2 regions of the Streptomyces nigra genome follow, and region 2 is predicted to be linked to the other one. Evidence: predicted binding sites of a transcription regulator. Region 2 holds the regulator's gene; the other holds the start of a gene.
The links. Region 2 encodes HrcA, which represses chaperone genes, less so after heat shock. Its sites were predicted from a motif close to TTNGCACTCNGNNNNNCNGAGTGCNAA; they were not measured.
Positions count from the first base shown of each region.

Region 1: groES (co-chaperone GroES) is a predicted target of HrcA. The motif match lies at 7,213-7,239, and genes of this name have one in related genera.

Region 1 is NZ_CP029043.1:4,511,384-4,522,267, forward strand. Features, by position in the region: gene DC008_RS21095 (LacI family DNA-binding transcriptional regulator) at 1-649, shown strand, start outside; gene DC008_RS21100 (LCP family protein) at 763-1,815, shown strand; gene DC008_RS21105 (YciI family protein) at 1,925-2,281, shown strand; gene DC008_RS21110 (RNA polymerase sigma factor) at 2,689-3,915, shown strand; gene DC008_RS21115 (THUMP-like domain-containing protein) at 4,033-5,298, opposite strand; gene DC008_RS21120 (polysaccharide deacetylase family protein) at 5,297-6,337, shown strand; gene DC008_RS21125 (polysaccharide deacetylase family protein) at 6,334-7,158, shown strand; gene groES (co-chaperone GroES) at 7,386-7,694, shown strand; gene groL (chaperonin GroEL) at 7,812-9,437, shown strand; gene DC008_RS21140 (ester cyclase) at 9,507-10,199, opposite strand; gene DC008_RS21145 (SDR family NAD(P)-dependent oxidoreductase) at 10,265-10,884, opposite strand, start outside.
Region 2 is NZ_CP029043.1:2,356,793-2,367,676, reverse strand. Features, by position in the region: gene DC008_RS10990 (ATP-binding SpoIIE family protein phosphatase) at 1-52, shown strand, start outside; gene hemW (radical SAM family heme chaperone HemW) at 80-1,312, shown strand; gene DC008_RS10980 (DUF3097 domain-containing protein) at 1,341-2,153, opposite strand; gene DC008_RS10975 (MBL fold metallo-hydrolase) at 2,185-2,928, opposite strand; gene hrcA (heat-inducible transcriptional repressor HrcA) at 3,095-4,111, shown strand; gene dnaJ (molecular chaperone DnaJ) at 4,112-5,248, shown strand; gene DC008_RS10960 (nitronate monooxygenase) at 5,327-6,454, shown strand; gene DC008_RS10955 (16S rRNA (uracil(1498)-N(3))-methyltransferase) at 6,451-7,206, shown strand; gene DC008_RS10950 (hypothetical protein) at 7,292-7,828, shown strand; gene DC008_RS10945 (S41 family peptidase) at 7,904-10,884, shown strand, end outside.

The DNA of each region.
Region 1 (10,884 bases), 2.2 Mb from region 2:
GCTGTCCGACCTCGACGAGTCGCAGCGCGCCCTGCTGACCAGCCGTTCCATCCCGTTCGTGGTGATGGACCCGGCGGGCGACCCGGGCGCCGACGTGCCGTCCATCGGCGCCACCAACTGGCAGGGCGGCCTCGCCGCCACCCGGCATCTGATCGAGCTGGGGCACCGGCGGATCGGCGCGATCACCGGGCCGTCCCGGATGATGTGCAGCCGCGCCCGCCTCGACGGCTACCGCGCGGCCCTGGAGACCGCCGGGATGGCGGTCGATCAGAGCATGGTGCGCACCGGCGACTTCCACCATGAGACCGGCTACCGGCAGGGCCTGGAGCTGCTGCGCCGCCCGGACCGGCCCACCGCGGTCTTCGCGGGCAACGACCTGCAGGCGCTCGGCCTGTACGAGGCCGCGCGGGAGCTGGGGCTGCGGGTGCCGGAGGACCTGAGCGTGGTCGGGTTCGACGATCTGCCGGTCGCCCGGTGGGTCGGGCCGCCGCTGACGACCGTACGGCAGCCGCTGACGGAGATGGCGGAGGCGGCGGCGAAGCTGGTCCTCGACCTCGCCCGGGAGCAGACCGCCCCCACGGCGACCAGGATCGACCTGGCGACCAGCCTGGTGGTCCGCAGCAGCACGGCCCCGCCGCCGGAGCTCTGACGCCCGCCGGGGACCGAAACATTCGGCCCCTTCCTGAGAGAAGTCTGAGAATTTCGCGAGAAAAGCGGCACCGGGCTCCCTGGCCGTAATAATTCGGACGTACGTTCCTCCCCATGAGGGGACGTGGGCGGGCAGCGAGTGGGGACGACGACGGGGGGCGCGGGGGCCGGCGGGCGTCCGTATGGCGACGGGCGGGGATCGCCCTCGCGGCGTTACTGGCCCTGGCGATCGGGGTGGCGGCCTGGGCCTACCGGCATCTCGACGACAACATCACGGGCGTCGACATCGACCAGGCGCTGGGCGACGACCGCCCGCCCCGGGCGATGACGACCCCGACGCCGTCGGCGTCGCCGCTGCCGACGGAGGCGCTGAACATCCTGGTCCTCGGCTCGGACTCGCGCAGCGGCGCCGACAACAAGAAGCTCGGCGGGGGCGACAGCGGGGGCGCACGCTCGGACACCGCGATGGTGTTCCACATCGACGCCGGGCGCACCGCGGCGACGGTCGTGAGCGTCCCGCGCGACACCCTGGTCGACCGGCCTTCCTGCCCGCTGCCGTCCGGCGGTTCGACCCGGCCGGCGTACCAGGCCATGTTCAACAGCGCCTACGCGCTGGGCGGTCCGGTGTGCGCGGTCAAGACGGTCGAGTCGCTGACCGGGGTGCGGATGGACCACTACGTCGAGCTCGACTTCTCCGGGTTCGCGAAGCTGGTGGACGCCCTCGGCGGGGTCACGGTCACCACGGACGAGGACATCCACGACGAGGACAGCCACCTCGACCTCGCGGCCGGCACGCACCACCTGGACGGCAAGCAGGCGCTGGCCCTGGCCCGCACCCGGCACGGCATCGGCAACGGCAGCGACCTGGGCCGTATCGAGCTCCAGCAGAAGCTGGTGAAGGCCCTGCTCGACCAGATCTCCGCCACCGACCTGCTCACCGACCCCGCGAAGCTCTACCGGGTCGCCGACGCGGTGACCGGCGCCCTGACCACGGACACGGGCCTCGACTCGCTGAGCGAGCTGACCGGCCTGGGCCAGAGCCTGCGCGGATTGACGTCCGACACGGTCAGGACCGTGACCATGCCGGTGGTGCCCGCGCCGTCCAACCACAACAGGGTCGTGGCGGACGAGCCGGAGGCGGGCGAGCTGTGGAAGTCGCTGCGCTGAGAAAAGATTTCTCAGAAATCCCGGAGGACGTGTCGATCCGGCGGCCCGCCGTTCGACGCAGGGGTGAGAGGCCGGGAAGGGCCCGGTCACCGCAGCACGAGGAGTCACCATGCCCCGATACCTGTCGCTCGTGAAGATCGACGAGGCGTCCGCCCCCGCCGAGGGTCCGAGCCCCGAGCTGATGCGGCGCATGGGCGAGCTGATCGAGGAGGTCACCAAGGCGGGCGTCATGCTCGACACCGCCGGCCTGCTGCCGTCCGCGCAGGGGACCAGGGTGCACTGGGAGGGTGGCCGGATCTCCGTCACCGACGGGCCGTTCACCGAGGCCAAGGAGGTCGTCGGCGGGTACGCGCTCATGCAGTGCAAGGACAAGGCCGAGGCCATCGAGTGGACCACGCGGTTCCTGAAGGTCCACGAGGAGTTCTGGACCGTCACCTGCGAGGTGCGGGAGATCGCCGAGGGGTGAGCCCGTCCGCTGGGCGCCGGGACCGGCAGGGTGTTCGATGGTGGGTTGTGGAGACATCGCGCGCCATCGACCCCGGGCCGGGCCGCGGCACCCCGTCCGGCCCCGATCCTCGTCCGGACTCCGGTACCCCGTCCGGCCCCGGCCCCCGGTCGGATACCGGCGTCCCGTCCGGCTCCGATCCCTGGTCGGCTTCCGGCGTCCCGTCCGGCTCCGATGCCTGGTCGGCTTCCGGCGTCCCGTCCGGCTCCGATGCCTGGTCGGCCTCCGGCGTCCCGTCCGGCTCCGATGCCTGGTCGGCCTCCGGCGTCCCGTCCGGCTCCGATCCCCGGTCGGACTTCGGCACCCCGTCCGGCCCAGCCCTCCGGCCGACGTCCGGCACCCCGTCCGCCGCCGATCCCCGGTCCGCCATCGAGACCGTCTTCCGGCTGGAGTTCGCCCGGGTCGTCGCCGCCGTCACCCGGATCGTCCGGGACGTCGGCATCGCCGAGGAACTGGCCCAGGACGCCCTCGTCGCCGCGCTGGAACAGTGGCCGCGCGACGGTGTGCCCGACCGGCCGGGCGCCTGGCTCACCGCCGCCGCCCGGCACCGTGCCGTCGACCTGGTCCGCCGCCGGGAGAACTACGCCCGCAAGCTCCGGGAGATCGGCCGGGACCTGGAGGACGTGCCACCGCCGCCGGAGCCCGCCGACCCCGACGCCATCGACGACGACCTGCTGCGGCTCGTCTTCACCACCTGCCACCCCGTGCTCTCCCCGGAGGCCCGCACCGCCCTCACCCTGCGGCTGGTCGGCGGTCTGACCACGGCCGAGATCGCCCGCGCCCACCTCGTCCCCGAGGCCACGGTCGCCCAGCGCGTGGTCCGCGCCAAGCGCACCCTGGCCCGCCGGAACGTGCCCTTCGAGGTGCCGTACGGACCCGACCGCGAGGCCCGGCTCGGCTCGGTCCTCGACGTCATCTACCTGATCTTCAACGAGGGGTACGCCGCCAGCGCGGGCGACGACTGGCTGCGCCCCGCGCTGTGCGAGGACGCGCTGCGGCTGGCCCGCCAGCTGGCCGCGCTGATGCCGAAGGAGCCCGAGGTGCACGGGCTCGCCTCGCTGCTGGAGTTCCAGGCGTCCCGCACGGCCGCCCGCACCGCCCCCGACGGCACGCCCGTCCTGCTGCGCGACCAGGACCGGCGCCGCTGGAACCGCATGCTCGTCGCCCGGGGCGTCGACGCCCTGGACCTGGCGAGCGCGACGGCCACGGGCGCCCCCGGGCCGTACGCCCTCCAGGCCGCCATCGCCGCCTGCCACGCGCACGCGTACACCTACGAGGAGACCGACTGGCGGACCATCAGCACCCTCTACCGGCTGCTCGCCGCCCAGTCGCCGTCACCGGTGGTGGAGCTGAACCGTGCGGTGGCCGTGTCGATGGCCGAGGGCCCAGGACCCGCCCTGGAGATCGTCGACTCCCTCGCGGACGAACCCGCGCTGCGCGACTACCACTTGCTGCCGAGCGTGCGCGGCGATCTGCTGCTGCGCCTCGGCCGTACGGCGCAGGCGCGGGCGGCGTTCGAGCGCGCGGCGGCGCTGACGCGCAACGAGCAGGAGCGGGAGCTGCTGCTGAGACGGGCGGCGGACGCCACCCCTTAGGGCCTTTCGTTTGGAGCAGGCCGGGCTCCCGCGTACTGGTTGTACGCGGGTGGCCGGCCGGTGCGGCGAGAGGGCGTGCCGGGCGTCGAACGGCAGGCGGGACTTTGCGGACACGGCCTAGGCGGGGTGCCCCACGAGCATCGTCGGGGCGCCCGCCACCCGGGTCAGAAAGACGGTGGCGGCGTTCGGGCCCTGCGGTTTGACCTTGCGGCGCAGTTCCTCCGGCTCGACCGCCGACCCGCGCTTCTTCACGGTCAGCGTGCCCACCCCGCGCTCCCGCAGCAGCGCCTTGAGCTTCTTCACGTTGAACGGCAGCTGGTCGGTGATCTCGTACGCGGTCGCGTACGGCGTGGGACGCAGTGTGTCCGCCGTGACGTAGGCGATCGTCGCGTCGACCAGCCCGCCATCCAGTGACTCGGCGACCTCGGCGACCAGATGGGCCCGGATGACGGCACCGTCCGGCTCGTACAGGTAGCGGCCGACGGGCCGCACCTCGGGGTCGGGCAGGCCGCGGGAGAGCAGGGAGCGCGGGCCCGGCAGCAGGGTGGCCCGGATCGCGCCGGGGGCCGTCCCGAACCACAGCACCGCCTCCTTCACATCCCCGCCGTCCGAGATCCACTCGGCCTCGGCGTCGCCGGGGACCGCCTCGTGCGGGATGCCCGGCGCCACCTTCAGGGCGGCGTGGGGCGTGGTCCGCGCCGTCTCCACGGCCCAGGACAGGGGCGGCGAGTACGCCTCGGGGTCGAAGATGCGGCCGCGTCCGCCGCGCCTGGCCGGGTCGACGAACACGGCGTCGAATCCGGCGGTGCCGACCTCGGTGACATCCGCCTCGCGCACCTCGACGAGGCCGGCGAGCCCGAGCGCCGTCATGTTGGCCCGGGCCGCCGCCACCGTCAGCGGGTCCCGGTCGACCGCCAGCACCCGGATGCCGGCCCGCGCGAGCGCGATCGCGTCGCCGCCGATGCCGCAGCACAGGTCGGCGACCGAGCCGATGCCCAGCTCCCGCATCCGGGCCGCCCGGTACGCCGCCACGCTCGCCCGCGTCGACTGCTCGACGCCGTTCGGCGTGAAGTACATCCGTCCCGCGTCCTCGGTGCCGAACTTCGCCGCCGCGCGCTGCCGCAGCCGCGCCTGTCCGAGGGCCGCGGAGACCAGCTCGGCCGGGTGCTCGCGGCGCAGCCTGGTGGCGACGGCGAGTTCGTCGGCGGGGTCGGTGTCGCGCGCGGCGTCGAGGAGGGCGCGGCCCTCGGGGGCGAGCAGGGCGGTGAAGGCGTCGAGGTGGTCGTTCACCGGGTCATTGTCGGCCAGTCGGTGGATGGTCCGCTCCACGGCGGCGCTGTCGTCCCGGTCCGGGTGCGGGTGCCTGTCAGGATCCGGCTCCATGCGACTTGTAGTACAAAATGACAAAAAGGGACGGCTTCGGCTTCGGGGGGCGCGGCTCCAGGGAGCGCGGCTTCGGCGGGCGCGGCTCCGGGGAGTCGTCGCCGTGCTCGCCGCCGCGGCCATCGCCTCGGGGTGTGCGCAGGGCGGTATCGCCGGTCAGCCGGGCGGCGGTTCCCCGGCCGCGGGTCCCGTCCCGAGCCGGTCGGCCGACGCTCCCGCGTCGCGTCCGCAGGGCACGCGCCCGCCGGACAGCACGCGCAGGCCGGACGGCACTCGCGCCCCCGACGGCCGGCGGCCGCAGTCGGCGCAGCAGGCCCATGCCGCCCGGGTCGCCGCCGCCCGGCGCTGGCGGCTCGCCCGTGTCCCGCTCGTGCCCCCGCCACCGCCCAGGTCCAAGCCGGAGATCACCACCCGCAAGGGCTTCGAGGTCGACGGCCACGAGGAGCTGGGCCTCCCGCCGGTCTTCACGACCGTCCCCACGACCCGGAAGGTCGTCTTCCTGACCATCGACGACGGCGCCGAGAAGGACCCGGCGTTCCTGCGCATGATGAGCGACCTGAAGGTGCCGTACACCGCCTTCCTCAGCGACTACGTGATCAAGGACGACTACGGCTACTTCGAGCGGATGCGGCGCACGGGCACGGGCCTGCACAACCACACCCTCCACCACCGCTATCTGCCCGCCCTGTCCTACCGCCGCCAGCAGTACGAGATCTGCGGCATGCAGGACGTCATGGAGGAGCGCTACGGCGAGCGCCCCGCGCTGTTCCGGCCGCCCTTCGGCAACTACGACCGCGACACCCTGCGCGCCGCCAAGTCCTGCGGCGTGCGGTACGTCCCCCTGTGGAACGAGGAGGTCTTCGTCGACCACTGGGAGTACCGGGAGTGGGACCGGAAGATCCGTCCGGGTGACATCGTGCTCAGTCACTTCCGGGGCCGGGGCGAGTGGAAGGGCACAATGCCCGACATGATCCGCAGGTTCCTGGACAAGGTCACGGCCGAGGGGTTCGCGGTGGCCCGGCTGGAGGACTACCTGTGAGGACGCCGCCGGGGGCACGCGCGCTCGCCGCCGTGGCCCTGGCGACCGCCCTGCTCGCCGGATGCGCGGGGGAGACCGCGCCCACCGCGTCCCGGGCCGGGTCCGGCCAGGAGGCGACGCGCTCGGCGAAGAACGCGACACACACCGCGCAGCCGTACCGCCGCTGGGGCCTGAGCGACCCGCTGCCCGCGCCGCCCTCGCCGCCCGCCCGGCGGCTGCCGCACCGCCCCGGCGGCCCCCCGCCCGTCGTGCACCGCGTCCCCACCCGCGACCGGGTCGTCTTCCTCACCTACGACGACGGCGCCGAGAAGGACCCCCGGTTCGTCGACATGGTCCGCGAACTGCGGCTGCCCGTCAGCATGTTCCTCACCGACAGCGTCGTCGGCCCCGGCTACGGCCACTTCGCGCGGCTGCGCTCGGTCGGCGCGTCCATCCAGAACCACACCCTCGACCACGCCGCCCTGCGCGGGCTGCCGTACGCCGGCCAGCGCGCCGAGATCTGCGGCCAGCAGCACAAGCTGCGCGCCCGCTTCGGCATCCGGCCCCGGCTCTTCCGGCCGCCCTACGGCGTCCACGACGCCACCACGCTGCGCGCCGCCGCCGACTGCGGGGTCACCGCCGTCGTGCTGTGGCGGGCGGCGATGGAGGGCGACGGCGGACTGACGTACGCGAAGGGGCCCGCGCGGCTGCGCCCCGGCGACATCGTCTCCGTGCCGTCCGGGGAGCCGGCCGGGCTGTCGCTGCGCGAGCGCACCACCCGGTTGCTGCGGGAGATCCAGAAGCGCGGCCTGACGGTCGGACGCCTCGAGGACTACGTGTAGACGCTCGCCGGGCTCTTCCCGGTGGCGCGGGCGGCGCGCCGCGCCACGAGCGAATTGGCACTCCGCTTGACCGAGTGCTAATCGCGGTCATAGTCTCGGCTCTGGCACTCCCCACTGGAGAGTGCCAACAACGCGACGGGCAGGTCCGGCACCCGCGACGACGGATCGACCTGGTCGCCACCTCAGACAGTTAACCCCGTGAGATCTCCGAAGGGGGAGGTCGGATCGTGACGACCACCAGCTCCAAGGTTGCCATCAAGCCGCTTGAGGACCGCATCGTGGTCCAGCCGCTCGACGCCGAGCAGACCACCGCCTCTGGCCTGGTCATCCCGGACACCGCGAAGGAGAAGCCCCAGGAGGGCGTCATCCTCGCCGTCGGTCCGGGCCGCTTCGAGAACGGCGAGCGTCTTCCGCTCGACGTGAAGGTCGGCGACATCGTGCTGTACAGCAAGTACGGCGGCACCGAGGTGAAGTACAACGGCGAGGAGTACCTCGTCCTCTCGTCCCGCGACGTGCTCGCGGTCATCGAGAAGTAAGACGCCTCGAAGCTCTTGCTTTCAGCTGCGCCCCTGGCCCCCGCGACCACATAAGAACCGGGCGCCCGGGGCGCAGTGTTTTTTCAGAACCCACAATCCGAGAGGGCTCCCGCTGTCATGGCGAAGATCCTGAAGTTCGACGAGGACGCCCGTCGCGCCCTCGAGCGCGGCGTCAACAAGCTTGCCGACACGGTCAAGGTGACGATCGGCCCCAAGGGCCGCAACGTCGTCATCGACAAGAAGTTCGGCGCCCCCACCATCACCAACGACGGCGTGACCATCGCCCGTGAGGTCGAGGTCGAGGACCCGTACGAGAACCTCGGTGCCCAGCTGGTGAAGGAGGTGGCGACCAAGACCAACGACATCGCGGGTGACGGCACCACCACCGCCACCGTGCTCGCCCAGGCGCTCGTGCGCGAGGGCCTGAAGAACGTCGCCGCCGGCGCCTCCCCGGCCGCCCTGAAGAAGGGCATCGACGCGGCCGTCGCGGCCGTCTCCGAGGAGCTCCTCGCGACCGCGCGCCCGATCGACGAGAAGTCCGACATCGCCGCCGTCGCCGGTCTGTCCGCCCAGGACCAGCAGGTCGGCGAGCTCATCGCCGAGGCGATGGACAAGGTCGGCAAGGACGGTGTCATCACCGTCGAGGAGTCCAACACCTTCGGTCTTGAGCTGGACTTCACCGAGGGCATGGCCTTCGACAAGGGCTACCTGTCCCCGTACTTCGTGACGGACCAGGAGCGCATGGAGGCCGTCCTGGAGGACCCGTACATCCTCATCAACCAGGGCAAGATCTCCTCCATCGCCGACCTGCTGCCGCTGCTGGAGAAGGTCATCCAGACCAACTCCTCCAAGCCGCTGCTGATCATCGCCGAGGACGTCGAGGGCGAGGCCCTGTCGACCCTGGTCGTGAACAAGATCCGCGGCACCTTCAACGCGGTCGCGGTCAAGGCCCCGGGCTTCGGTGACCGCCGCAAGGCGATGCTGCAGGACATGGCGACCCTCACCGGCGCCACCGTCATCTCCGAGGAGGTCGGCCTCAAGCTCGACCAGGTCGGCATCGACGTGCTGGGCTCCGCCCGCCGCGTCACCGTCACCAAGGACGACACCACCATCGTCGACGGCGCCGGCAAGTCCGAGGACGTCCAGGGCCGCGTCGCCCAGATCAAGTCCGAGATCGAGAACACCGACTCCGACTGGGACCGCGAGAAGCTCCAGGAGCGCCTCGCGAAGCTGGCCGGCGGCGTGTGCGTGATCAAGGTCGGCGCCGCCACCGAGGTGGAGCTGAAGGAGAAGAAGCACCGTCTGGAGGACGCCATCTCCGCGACCCGCGCCGCGGTCGAGGAGGGCATCGTCTCCGGTGGTGGCTCCGCGCTCGTCCACGCCGTGAAGGTCCTCGAGGGCAACCTCGGCAAGACCGGCGACGAGGCCACCGGTGTCGCCGTGGTCCGCAAGGCCGCCGTCGAGCCGCTGCGCTGGATCGCCGAGAACGCCGGCCTCGAGGGCTACGTCATCACCTCGAAGGTCGCCGAGCTCGACAAGGGCCAGGGCTTCAACGCCGCCACCGGCGAGTACGGCGACCTGGTCAAGGCCGGCGTCATCGACCCGGTCAAGGTCACCCGTTCCGCCCTGGAGAACGCCGCCTCCATCGCCTCCCTCCTCCTCACGACCGAGACCCTGGTCGTCGAGAAGAAGGAAGAGGAAGAGCCGGCCGCCGCAGGCCACAGCCACGGCCACGCCCACTAGTACGACGCCGGGTCGACAAAGGCCCCGCCGCCGTCCTTCAGGACGGTGGCGGGGCCTTCCCCTTCGCGGTCATTCGCCGAGTACCCCCAGTTGTTCCATCAGACCCGCGCGGTCGTACATCCAGTGGCTCTCGCACATGCGGCCCTCGCGGAAGCGCTGCCAGGTCATGCCCTGCATGCTCACGTCCTGGCCGGTCGCCGGAACGCCCAGGAACTCGCCCTTGTGGTGGGCGGTCCAGGTCCAGCGGCTGCACACCCGGTCGTCCTCCGCCATCTGGTCGTCGACGCGGAACGTGAAGTCGAAGGCGCCGTACCAGCCCTCCAGCACCGCGCGGATCCCGTCGCGGCCCCGGACGGGGCGCGGGTAGGACGGGTCGTGGTCCACGTAGTCGTCCGTCAGCCGAGCGACGATCCGGTCCGGGGGCGTGCGGCCCATCGCCGTGAAGAAGGCCCGCGCGACCAGGACGTTCAGCTGCTCGTCGCGCACCACGTCCAGATCGGTGAAGACCGGTGGCCCGTCGCACAGCGCCACCATCTCCTCGTAGATCCGGCCGGTCTCCGGGAGGTGCGAGTTGCGCATCGCCTCGTCGTACGACGGGAACTCCACGATCTCCACGAAGTGCGAGCCGTCGGAGCGGTCCCGGCCGATGACGTCGTGCGTGGCCGTCCGCTTCCCCTTGGTCTGCTCGACCCACTTGTCCATCAGCCGGTTCATCTCGTCGAACCGGTCCGTCCTGCAGTCGATGAGCTGTACGAAGGTCATGACGCCGGCGCCTCCCGGCCCCCCTGTGTGGACACCCTCATTGTCCTCCGCGTCCGGACCGCCCTCTACTGCGGACCGTACTTGCGGCCCGTCCGCGACGAGATCGTGCCGAGCACGCCCCGCGGCACCAGCTTCGCCGCCCCCAGCAGCACCTTGTAGCGGGGGTCGGGGATGGAGAGGGACCGCCCCCGCGCCAGGTCCTCCAGCGCGGTGGCCGCCACTTTGTCGGCGTCCAGCCACATCCACCCGGGGATGTTGTCCGTGCCCATGCCCGCGCGCTCGTGGAACTCGGTCCGGACGAACCCCGGGCACAGCGCCATCAGCCGCACCCCGCTCCCGGCCAGATCCCGCGCCGCCCCCTGGGTGAACTGCACGACCCACGCCTTGGACGCGCCGTACGTCCCGCGCGGCACGAACGCCGCCACCGAGGCCACGTTCACGACACCGCCCCGGCCCCGCTCGCGCATCGCCCCGGCCGCCGCCGAGGTCAGCCGCAGCACCGCCTCGCAGTGCACCTTCAGCATCCGCAGCTCGTCGGCCATGGACACGTCGAGGTAGCGGCCCTTGTTGCCGAACCCCGCGTTGTTGATCAGCAGGTCGACCGGGTTGCGGCGGTCGCCGAGGCGGGCGGCGACCGCCTCGATCCCGGAGTCCTCGGCGAGGTCGGCCGTCAGCACCTCCGCCT
Region 2 (10,884 bases):
CGGCCGCCCGCCGGACGACGATCTCGCCCTGCTGGTGCTGCAGGCCGAGTAGCGCGCGCGGTGCGGGACAATGGAGCCCATGCCCTCCGCACTCCCCGACGGCGAGCCCGTCCCCGCCGACGGCGCGCTGCCCGCGCACGCGCTCACCGGCGCGGCCGACCGCCCCCTCGGTTTCTATCTGCACGTCCCGTACTGCGCGACCCGCTGCGGCTACTGCGACTTCAACACCTACACGGCGACCGAGCTGCGCGGCAGCGGCGGCGTCCTGGCGTCCCGGGACAACTACGCCGAGACCCTCGTCGACGAGATCCGTCTGGCCCGCAAGGTGCTCGGCGACGACCCGCGCGAGGTCCGCACGGTCTTCGTCGGCGGCGGTACGCCCACCCTGCTGGCCGCCGGCGACCTCGTACGGATGCTGGGGGCGATCCGCGACGAGTTCGGGCTGGCGCCGGACGCGGAGATCACCACCGAGGCCAACCCGGAGTCGGTCGACCCGGCCTATCTGGCCACGCTCCGCGAGGGCGGCTTCAACCGGATCTCGTTCGGCATGCAGAGCGCCAGGCAGCACGTCCTGAAGATCCTCGACCGCACGCACACCCCCGGCCGCCCCGAGGCCTGTGTCGCCGAGGCCCGCGCGGCCGGCTTCGACCATGTGAACCTGGACCTGATCTACGGCACCCCGGGCGAGTCGGACGACGACTGGCGGGCGTCCCTGGAGGCGGCGATCGGCGCCGGGCCCGACCATGTGTCGGCGTACGCCCTGATCGTCGAGGAGGGCACCCAGCTGGCCCGGCGCATCCGCCGCGGCGAGGTCCCGATGACCGACGACGACGTCCACGCCGACCGCTATCTGATCGCCGAGTCCGTCCTGTCCGAGGCGGGCTACGCCTGGTACGAGGTCTCGAACTGGGCGACCTCCGAGGCGGGCCGCTGCCTGCACAACGAGTTGTACTGGCGCGGCGCCGACTGGTGGGGCGCGGGTCCGGGCGCCCACTCCCACGTAGGCGGCGTGCGCTGGTGGAACGTCAAGCACCCCGGCGCATACGCGGCCGCCCTGGCGGAGGGCCGCTCCCCGGGCGCCGGCCGCGAGCTGCTGTCCGAGGAGGACAGAAGGGTCGAAGGCATCCTCCTGGAACTGAGACTCCGCGAGGGCGCCCCCCTGGACCTGCTGCGCGAGCAGGGCCTGGCGGCTTCGCGGCGGGCGCTGAAGGAAGGGCTGCTGAAGGAAGAGCCGTACGCGGAGGGGCGGGCGGTCCTCACCCTGCGAGGACGGCTGCTGGCCGACGCGGTGGTCCGGGACCTGGTGGACTGACCCCTCCGGCGAGTTCCCGAACCCGGTGTCAGTCGCCGCCGCCCGCCGTGACGAAGTCGATCAGTTCCTCCACGCGGCCCAGCAGCTCCGGTTCCAGGTCCTTGTAGGAGCCGACCCGTTTCAGGATGGCCTGCCAGACCGCGCCGGTGTTGTCCGGCGGCCAGCCCAGGGCGCGGCAGACGCCCTTCTTCCAGTCCTGGCCGTGCGGGACCCGGGGCCAGGACTCGATGCCCAGGGACGAGGGCTTCACGGCCTCCCAGATGTCGATGTACGGGTGGCCGACGACCAGCGCGTGCTCGCTGGTCACCGCCTGTGCGATCCGCCACTCCTTCGAGCCCGGCTCCAGGGGGTCCACCAGGACGCCCAGCCGCGCGTCGGGGCCGGGCGCGAAGTCCGCCACGATCGACGGCAGGTCGTCGACGCCCTCCAGGTACTCCACGACCACGCCCTCGATGCGCAGGTCGTCGCCCCACACCTTCTCGACCAGCTCGGCGTCGTGCCGGCCCTCCACATAGATGCGCCCCGCCCGGGCCACCCGCGCCCGCGCGCCGGGGACCGCCACGGAGCCGGACGCCGTGCGTGCCGGGCGGGCCGGGCCCGCCGCCGGCCTCACCAGGGTGACCACGCGGTCCTCCAGCAGAAAGCCCCGGGGCTCCAGCGGGAACACCCGGTGCTTGCCGAAGCGGTCCTCCAGGGTGACCGTGCCCGCCTCGCAGCGGATCACCGCGCCGCAGAAGCCCGTACCGGGCTCCTCGACCACCAGGCCCGGCTCCGCCGGGACCTCGGGCACGGACGTGGGCTTCTTCCAGGGCGGGGTCAGGTCCGGGGAGTACTGGCGCATTCGCACGACGATAGGAGAAGCGGCCCCCCGCTCACCGCGACACGCCGAATCTGGCGGCCAGCCCGTCGCGCTGGCGCCGGACGAACTCCGCGTCCACCACCGCTCCGTGACCGGGTACGTACAGCGCGTCCTCACCGCCGAGGTCCAGCAGCCGGTCCAGCGCGGCCGGCCAGTGCGAGGGCACGGCGTCCGGGCCGGCCTGGGGTTCCCCCGACTCCTCCACCAGGTCGCCGCAGAACACCACCTCCGGGTCGCCGGGGAGCCGGCCCGGCACCAGCACCACCAGATCGTGCGCCGTGTGCGCCGGGCCCACGTTCGCCAGCAGGACCTGCCGCCCGCCGCCGAGGTCCAGCGTCCACTCGCCGCTCACCGGATGGCGGGGCACGACCAGCGCGTCCGCCGCCTCCTCGGCCGCCGCCGCGTCCAGGCCGTGGCGCACCGCGTCCGCGCGCAGCTCCTCGCGCGCGTGCCGCCCCTCCAGGACCGTCCCCATGCCCACCGGCCCGTAGACCTCCGCGCCCGCGAAGGCCGCGGCGCCGAAGACATGATCGAAGTGGGGGTGGGTCAGCGCGAGATGGGTCACACGGTGACCCGTGAGCCACTGCGCCTGCGTCCGCAGCCGCGCCCCCTCCGCGAGGCTCGACCCGGCGTCGACGGCCAGCGCGGCGCCGTCGCCCGCCACCAGCCCCACGGTGCAGTCCCACCCCGGCAGACGGCACCGGCCCACCCCGTCCGCCAACCGCTCCCACCCCAGGTCTTCCCAAGTCACCGTCATACCGCGACGCTAGCCAAGACACCCCCGCCGGGCACGGAGGTGAAACCGACCGGCCTTGCCCGGGGTGCACCCCACCGCCGTACACTGGCCGGGGACGGCTGGCACTCGGACGGACAGAGTGCCAGGAAGGGTGCCAAGAGGACCGACCGCTGGAGGTGTGCGCGAGATGCTGAGTGAACGCAGGCTCCAGGTGCTGCGCGCGATCGTCCAGGACTACGTCGGGACGGAGGAGCCGGTGGGCTCCAAGGCGCTCACCGAGCGGCACAACCTCGGCGTCTCCCCGGCGACCGTACGCAACGACATGGCGGCCCTGGAGGACGAGGGCTACATCGCGCAGCCGCACACCAGCGCCGGGCGCATCCCCACCGACAAGGGCTACCGCCTCTTCGTCGACAAGCTCGCCGGTGTGAAGCCGATGACCCCGCCCGAGCGGCGCGCCATCCAGAACTTCCTCGACGGCGCCGTCGACCTCGACGACGTCGTCGCCCGCACGGTGCGGCTGCTCGCGCAGCTCACCCGGCAGGTCGCCGTCGTCCAGTACCCGTCGCTGACCCGGTCCACCGTCCGGCACGTCGAGCTGCTCTCGCTCGCCCCCGCGCGCGTGATGCTCGTCCTGATCACGGACACCGGCCGGGTCGAGCAGCGGATGATCGACTGCCCGGCCCCCGTCGGCGAGGCCTCGCTCGCGGACCTGCGCGCCCGGCTGAACAGCCGGGTCGCCGGCCGGCGCTTCACCGACGTGCCCCGGCTCGTCGAGGACCTGCCCGAGGCCTTCGACGTCGAGGACCGCGGCACCGTCTCGACCGTGCTCTCCACCCTCCTGGAGACACTCGTCGAGGAGAACGAGGAGCGGCTGATGATCGGCGGCACCGCCAATCTGACCCGCTTCGGACATGACTTCCCCCTCACCATCCGGCCGGTCCTGGAAGCCCTGGAGGAGCAGGTCGTCCTCCTCAAGTTGCTTGGCGAGGCCGGGGATTCGGGCATGACCGTGCGGATCGGGCACGAGAACGCCTACGAGGGACTCAACTCCACGTCCGTGGTCTCGGTGGGCTACGGTTCGGGCGGCGAGGCAGTCGCCAAGCTCGGCGTGGTCGGACCGACCCGCATGGATTACCCGGGAACGATGGGAGCGGTACGCGCAGTGGCACGTTACGTCGGACAGATCCTGGCGGAGTCGTAGGTGGCCACGGACTACTACGCCGTGCTCGGCGTGCGTCGCGACGCGTCGCAGGAAGAGATCAAGAAGGCCTTCCGGCGGCTCGCCCGCGAGCTGCACCCGGACGTCAACCCGGACCCGAAGACCCAGGAGCGGTTCAAGGAGATCAACGCCGCCTACGAGGTGCTGTCGGACCCGCAGAAGAAGCAGGTCTACGACCTCGGCGGCGACCCGCTGTCCCAGGCGGGCGGCGGCGGCGCGGGCGGCTTCGGCGCCGGCGGCTTCGGCAACTTCTCCGACATCATGGACGCGTTCTTCGGCACGGCCTCCCAGCGGGGCCCGCGCTCGAGGACGCGGCGGGGCCAGGACGCGATGATCCGGCTGGAGGTCGAGCTCGACGAGGCGGCCTTCGGCACCACGAAGGACATCCAGGTCGACACCGCCGTCGTCTGCAACACCTGCAGCGGCGAGGGCGCCGCCCCCGGCACCTCCGCCCAGACCTGTGACATGTGCCGCGGTCGCGGCGAGGTGTCGCAGGTGACGCGGTCCTTCCTCGGCCAGGTCATGACCTCGCGCCCCTGCCCGCAGTGCCAGGGCTTCGGCACGGTCGTCCCGACGCCGTGCCCGGAGTGCGCGGGCGACGGACGTGTGCGGTCCCGCCGCACCCTCACCGTCAAGATCCCGGCCGGTGTCGACAACGGCACGCGGATCCAGCTCGCCGGTGAGGGCGAGGTCGGCCCCGGCGGCGGTCCCGCCGGCGACCTCTACGTCGAGATCCACGAGCTGCCGCACAGCACCTTCCAGCGGCGCGGCGACGACCTGCACTGCACCGTCACCATCCCGATGACGGCGGCGGCGCTCGGCACCAAGGTGCCGCTGGAGACGCTGGACGGCATGGAGGAGGTCGACATCCGGCCCGGCACCCAGTCCGGCCAGTCGATCCCGCTGCACGGCCGCGGTGTCACGCATCTGCGCGGCGGCGGCCGGGGCGACCTCGTCGTCCACGTCGAGGTGCAGACCCCGACCAAGCTCGACCCGGAGCAGGAGCGCCTGCTGCGCGAGCTGTCCAAGCTGCGCGGCGAGGAGCGGCCCCAGGGCCAGTTCCAGCCCGGTCAGCAGGGGCTGTTCTCGCGCCTGAAGGACGCCTTCAACGGACGCTGACCCGGACGGCCCGATCCCTTGCCCCGCAAGGGGAAGGGCCGATTCGGACTTGTTCGGGGGACGTGACAACATGCGGTCATGTCCTCCGCACTGACCGATCTCCTGCCTCACCCGATCGTGCAGGCACCCATGGCCGGCGGCGTCTCCCTGCCGCAGCTCGCCGCCGCCGTGTCCGAGGCCGGGGGGCTGGGCTTTCTCGCCGCCGGGTACAAGACGGCCGACGGGATGTACCAGGAGATCAAGCAGCTGCGGAGCCTGACCCAGCGCCCCTTCGGCGTCAACCTCTTCATGCCCCAGCCGGAGTATCCCGGTGCAAGCACCGGCTCCACCGGAGCGGCCGGCGCCGCACCCTCCAATGCGGCGGCCGTCGACGTCTACGCCCACCAGCTGGCCGGTGAGGCCGCCTGGTACGAGACCGAGCTGGGGGACCGTGACAGCGGCCGGGACGACGGCTACGACGCCAAGCTCGCCGTGCTGCTCGACAACCCGGTGCCGGTCGTCTCCTTCCACTTCGGCGTCCCCGGCGCCGACGTGCTGGAGTCCCTCCGGCGCGCCGGGACCTTCACGCTCGTCACGGCCACCACCCCGGACGAGGCCCTCGCCGTCGAGCGGGCCGGCGCGGACGCCGTGATCGCCCAGGGCGTCGAGGCCGGCGGCCACCAGGGCACCCATCGCGACAACCCGGAGGCCGAGTGCGCCGGGCTCGGCGTGCTGACCCTGGTCTCCCAGATCCGGGAGACCGTGAACATCCCCGTGGTCGCCGCCGGGGGCATCATGCGGGGCAGCCAGATCGCCGCCGTCCTCGCCGCCGGTGCCACGGCCGCCCAGCTCGGTACCGCCTTCCTGGCCACCCATGAGTCCGGCGCGAACGCCGTGCACAAGCAGGCGCTCACCAACCCGCTGTTCACCCGGACCGAGCTGACCCGCGCCTTCACCGGCCGCCCCGCCCGCGGCCTCGTCAACCGCTTCCTGCGCGAGCACGGCCCGTACGCCCCCGCGGCCTACCCCGAGGTGCACCACCTGACCGCGCCGCTGCGCAAGAAGGCCGCCGCCTCCGGCGACGCGCAGGGCATGGCGCTGTGGGCCGGGCAGGGCCACCGCCAGGCCCGGGAGCTGCCCGCGGGCCGGCTCGTGGAGGTCCTGGCCGTCGAGCTCGAGGCGGCCTCGACAGCGTTGTCCGCCCACCCGAAGGGACCCTCCCGATGACCGCGCCCGTCTTCGTCGTCGACACCCTGGAGCCCACCGGGGCCCCGCGCGGTCCGTACGTCCTCGACGGGCCCGAGGGGCGGCACGCCGTGTCCGTGAAGCGGCTGCGGCCCGGCGAGGCGGTCGTCCTCACCGACGGCCTGGGGCACTGGGCCGAGGGCGTCGTCACCGCCGCCGAGGGCAAGGACCGGCTCGTCGTCGACCTGGGCGCCGTCGCGGAGGAGCCCGCCCCCCGGCCGACGATCACCGTCGTGCAGGCGCTGCCCAAGGGCGACCGGGGCGAACTGGCCGTCGAGACCATGACCGAGACCGGCGTCGACCGGATCGTGCCGTGGGCGGCCTCGCGCTGCATCACCCAGTGGAAGGGCGAGCGCGGCGCGAAGGCCCTCGGCAAGTGGCGGGCCACCGCCCGCGAGGCCGGCAAGCAGTCGCGCCGGGTGCGCTTCCCCGAGGTCATGGACGCGGCGACGACCAAGCAGGTCGCCGGCCTTCTCGCGGAGGCCGCGTTCGCCGCCGTGCTGCACGAGGACCGGGACTACGGCAGCCGGCCGCTGGCGACCGCCGAACTGCCCGCCGACGGCGACCTGGTGCTCGTCGTCGGACCCGAAGGGGGCGTCTCCCCCGAGGAGCTGGCCCTGTTCGAGGCGGCGGGCGCGTCGGCGTACCGGCTCGGGCGGTCCGTGCTGCGCACCTCCACCGCCGGGACCGCCGCGACGGCCCTGCTGCTGGGCCGCACCGGCCGCTGGTCCTGACCGAGCGCGCCGCCGGGGGAGGGGAGCCCACAGTGGCCGTATGCGCCCTACCGCGCCGCGCGGGACAGTGGCAGGCTGCCCTCCCATGGGGGTATCGCACAGGATCCGGAGCCGTGCGGCACGAGGGATCGCCGTCACGGCGCTCGCCGTCCTCGGAGCCGGCGGCATCGCCGCCTGCGATCCGGGCGGACTGAGCGCCGCGTCCGTGGCGTTCACGACCGACCAGACCGTGACCAAGGAGCTGGAGCGGCAGAAGGCCGACGTCCAGTGGCTGAACTGCACCGGCTCCTACGACGGCGGAGGCGGCGGCAGTTCGCCGAAGGCCGGTGAGCGGACGGTCGTCAAGGTCGACTGCGAGGGCGAGACCTCCGACGGCAGGGACATCACCGTCACGGGCCGGATCACCCGCGCCGTCAGCGGCTCCTGCGTACGTGGCGATCTGGTCGCCGAGGTCGGCGGCAAGGAGTGGTTCCACGTCAACGGGCTCGGCCGGTGCGACAGCACCCCGTCCCCGGTGGGCCCCGGCGACGGAGGGCAGCAGCCCGGCCCGACCGTCACCGTCACCGTGACGAAGACCGTGTACTGCCAGGAGCGCCCGAACTGCTGGCCGGAGGGCAAGTGAGCGGTCGGCCACCGGACCGTGGGGAACTGTCCCGAAGCCCTGTCCCGAGCAGCCGCGCTTCCCTAGGGTGATCGCGTGACACAGCCCGCGACCTCCGCTCCGGCCCAGCCCGCCTACCTGCGGTACCCGCATCTGCACGGCGACCTCGTCGCGTTCACCGCGGAGGACGACGTCTGGCTCGCCCCGCTCGACGGCGGCCGCGCCTGGCGGGTCAGCGCCGACAACGTCCCCGTCACCTCGCCGCGCATCTCGCCCGACGGCACCACCGTCGCCTGGACGTCGACCCGCGACGGCGCCCCCGAGGTGCACATCGCGCCGGTCGACGGCGGCCCCTCGACCCGCCTCACCCACTGGGGCAGCCCGCGCACCCGGGTCCGGGGCTGGACCCCGGACGGCCGGGTCCTCGCCACCAGCACCTGGGGCCAGGCCGGCAGCCGCCGCACCTGGGCGCACGCCGTCCCGCTGGACGGCGGACCCGCCACCACCCTGCCGTACGGGCCCGTCGGCGACGTCGTGCACGGGCCGCGGCTGCTGCTCGCCTCCGCGCCGATGGGTCTGGAGGCCGCCCGCTGGAAGCGCTACCGGGGCGGCACCGCGGGCAAGCTGTGGATCGACCGCGACGGCGACGGCGCATTCGTCCGGCTGCACGAGGAGCTGGACGGGAACCTGGAGTGCCCCCTGTGGGTGGGCGACCGGGTCGCGTTCCTCTCCGACCACGAGGGCGTGGGCGCCCTGTACTCGTCCCTCGCCGACGGCACCGACCTGCGCCGCCACACGCCGATCGACGGCTTCTATGCCCGGCACGCCGCCGGGGACGGCTCCCGGGTCGTCCACGCGAGCGCCGGCGACCTGTGGCTGCTCGACGACCTGGACACGGCCGAGCCGCGGCGCCTCGCCGTCCGGCTCGGCGGACAGCGCACCGACCGGCGGCCGTACGTGCTGAACGCCGCCCGCTGGTTCGGCTCCGCGTCCCCCGACCACACCGCGCGCGGCAGCGCCGTCGCCGTCCGCGGCAGCGTCCACTGGGTCACCCACCGCTCCGGGCCCGCCCGCGCCCTCGCCGCCGAGCCCGGCGTCCGCGCCCGGCTGCCGCGCACCTTCCGCACGGACGGCGAGGAGTGGGTGGTGTGGGTGACGGACGCGGAGGGCGAGGACGCCCTCGAGTTCGCCCCGGCCACCGGTCTCGCGCCGGGCACCACCCCGCGCCGGCTCGCCGCCGGACGGCTCGGACGGGTGCTGGAGCTCGCCATGGCCCCCGACGGCAGCCGGGCCGCGGTCGCCGCGCACGACGGACGGCTCCTGCTCGTCGAACGGGACAGCGGCGAGGTCCGCGAGGTCGACCGCAGCGCCGACGGCAATGTCTCGGGGCTGGTCTTCTCGCCCGATTCGGCCTGGCTCGCCTGGGCGCATCCCGGCCCCGACCCGCTGTCCCAGCTGAAGCTCGCCAACACCACCGATCTGTCGGTGTCCGAGGCGACCCCGCTGCGGTTCCGGGACTACGCGCCCGCGTTCACCCACGACGGCAAGCACCTGGTGTTCCTGTCCACCCGGGCCTTCGACCCCGTCTACGACGAGCACGTCTTCGACCTCGCCTTCGTGGTGGGCTCCCGGCCGCATCTGATCACGCTCGCCGCGACCACCCCGTCGCCCTTCGGCCCGCAGCGGCACGGGCGCGCCTTCGACGCCCCGGACAAGGACGAGACGCCCGACAGCGAGGGCACCCCGGCCACCCGGATCGACCTGGAGGGCCTCGCCGACCGGATCGTGCCCTTCCCGGTCGAGGCCGCCCGCTACTCGCATCTGCGGGCCGCCAAGGACGGTGTGCTGTGGCTGCGGCATCCCGTGCAGGGCGCGCTCGGCGCGGCCCGGGCCAGCCTCGACGACCCCGAGCCGAAGACCGAGCTGGAGCGCTACGACCTCGTGCAGCGGCGGGTGGAGCATCTCGCCGACGACGCCGACCACTTCGAGGTCAGCGGCGACGGCCGGCGGGTGCTGCTGTGGACGGACCGGCGGCTCAAGGTCGTCCCGAGCGACCGGCGGGCCTCCGGCGACGAGGACGGCGACTCGAACATCACCGTGGACCTCGGCCGGGTCCGCCGGCGCGTCGACCCGGCGGCGGAGTGGCGCCAGATGTTCGAGGAGACCGGGCGCATCATGCGCGACCACTTCTGGCGGGCCGACATGAACGGCGTCGACTGGGCGGGCGTCCTCGACCGCTACCGGCCGCTGCTGGACAAGGTGGCCACCCACGACGACCTGGTCGACCTGCTGTGGGAGGTCCAGGGCGAGCTGGGCACCTCGCACGCGTACGTCGGCTCGCGCGGCTACGGCGGCGGGCCCCGGCAGGGCCTGCTCGGCGCGGACATCTCCCGCCATGAGGACGGCAGTTGGCGGATCGACCGGATCCTGCCGTCGGAGACCTCCGACCCGGAGGCACGGGCGCCGCTGGCCGCCCCGGGCGTCGCCGTGCGCCCCGGGGACGCGATCGCCGCGGTGGCCGGGATGCCGGTGGACCCGGTGACCGGGCCGGGACCGCTGCTGGTCGGCACCGCGGGCAAGCCGGTGGAGCTGACGATCGCGCCGGCCGGCGGCGGGGACGCCCGGCACACCGTCGTCGTCCCGGTCGCCGACGAGCAGCCGCTGCGCTACCACGCGTGGGTCGCGGACCGGCGGGCGTACGTCCACGAGCGGTCCGGCGGCCGGCTCGGCTATCTGCACGTGCCGGACATGCAGGCGCCCGGCTGGGCCCAGATCCACCGTGACCTGCGGGTCGAGGTGGCCCGCGAGGGCCTGGTCGTCGACGTGCGGGAGAACGGCGGCGGGCACACCTCGCAGCTGGTCGTGGAGAAGCTCGCCCGGCGCATCGTCGGCTGGGAGATGCCGCGCGGCATGCGGCCGAACAGCTATCCCATGGACGCGCCGCGCGGTCCGGTGGTGGCCGTGGCGAACGAGTTCTCCGGCTCCGACGGCGACATCGTCAACGCGGCGATCAAGGCGCTCGGCCTGGGCCCGGTCGTCGGCACCCGCACCTGGGGCGGGGTCATCGGCATCGACAG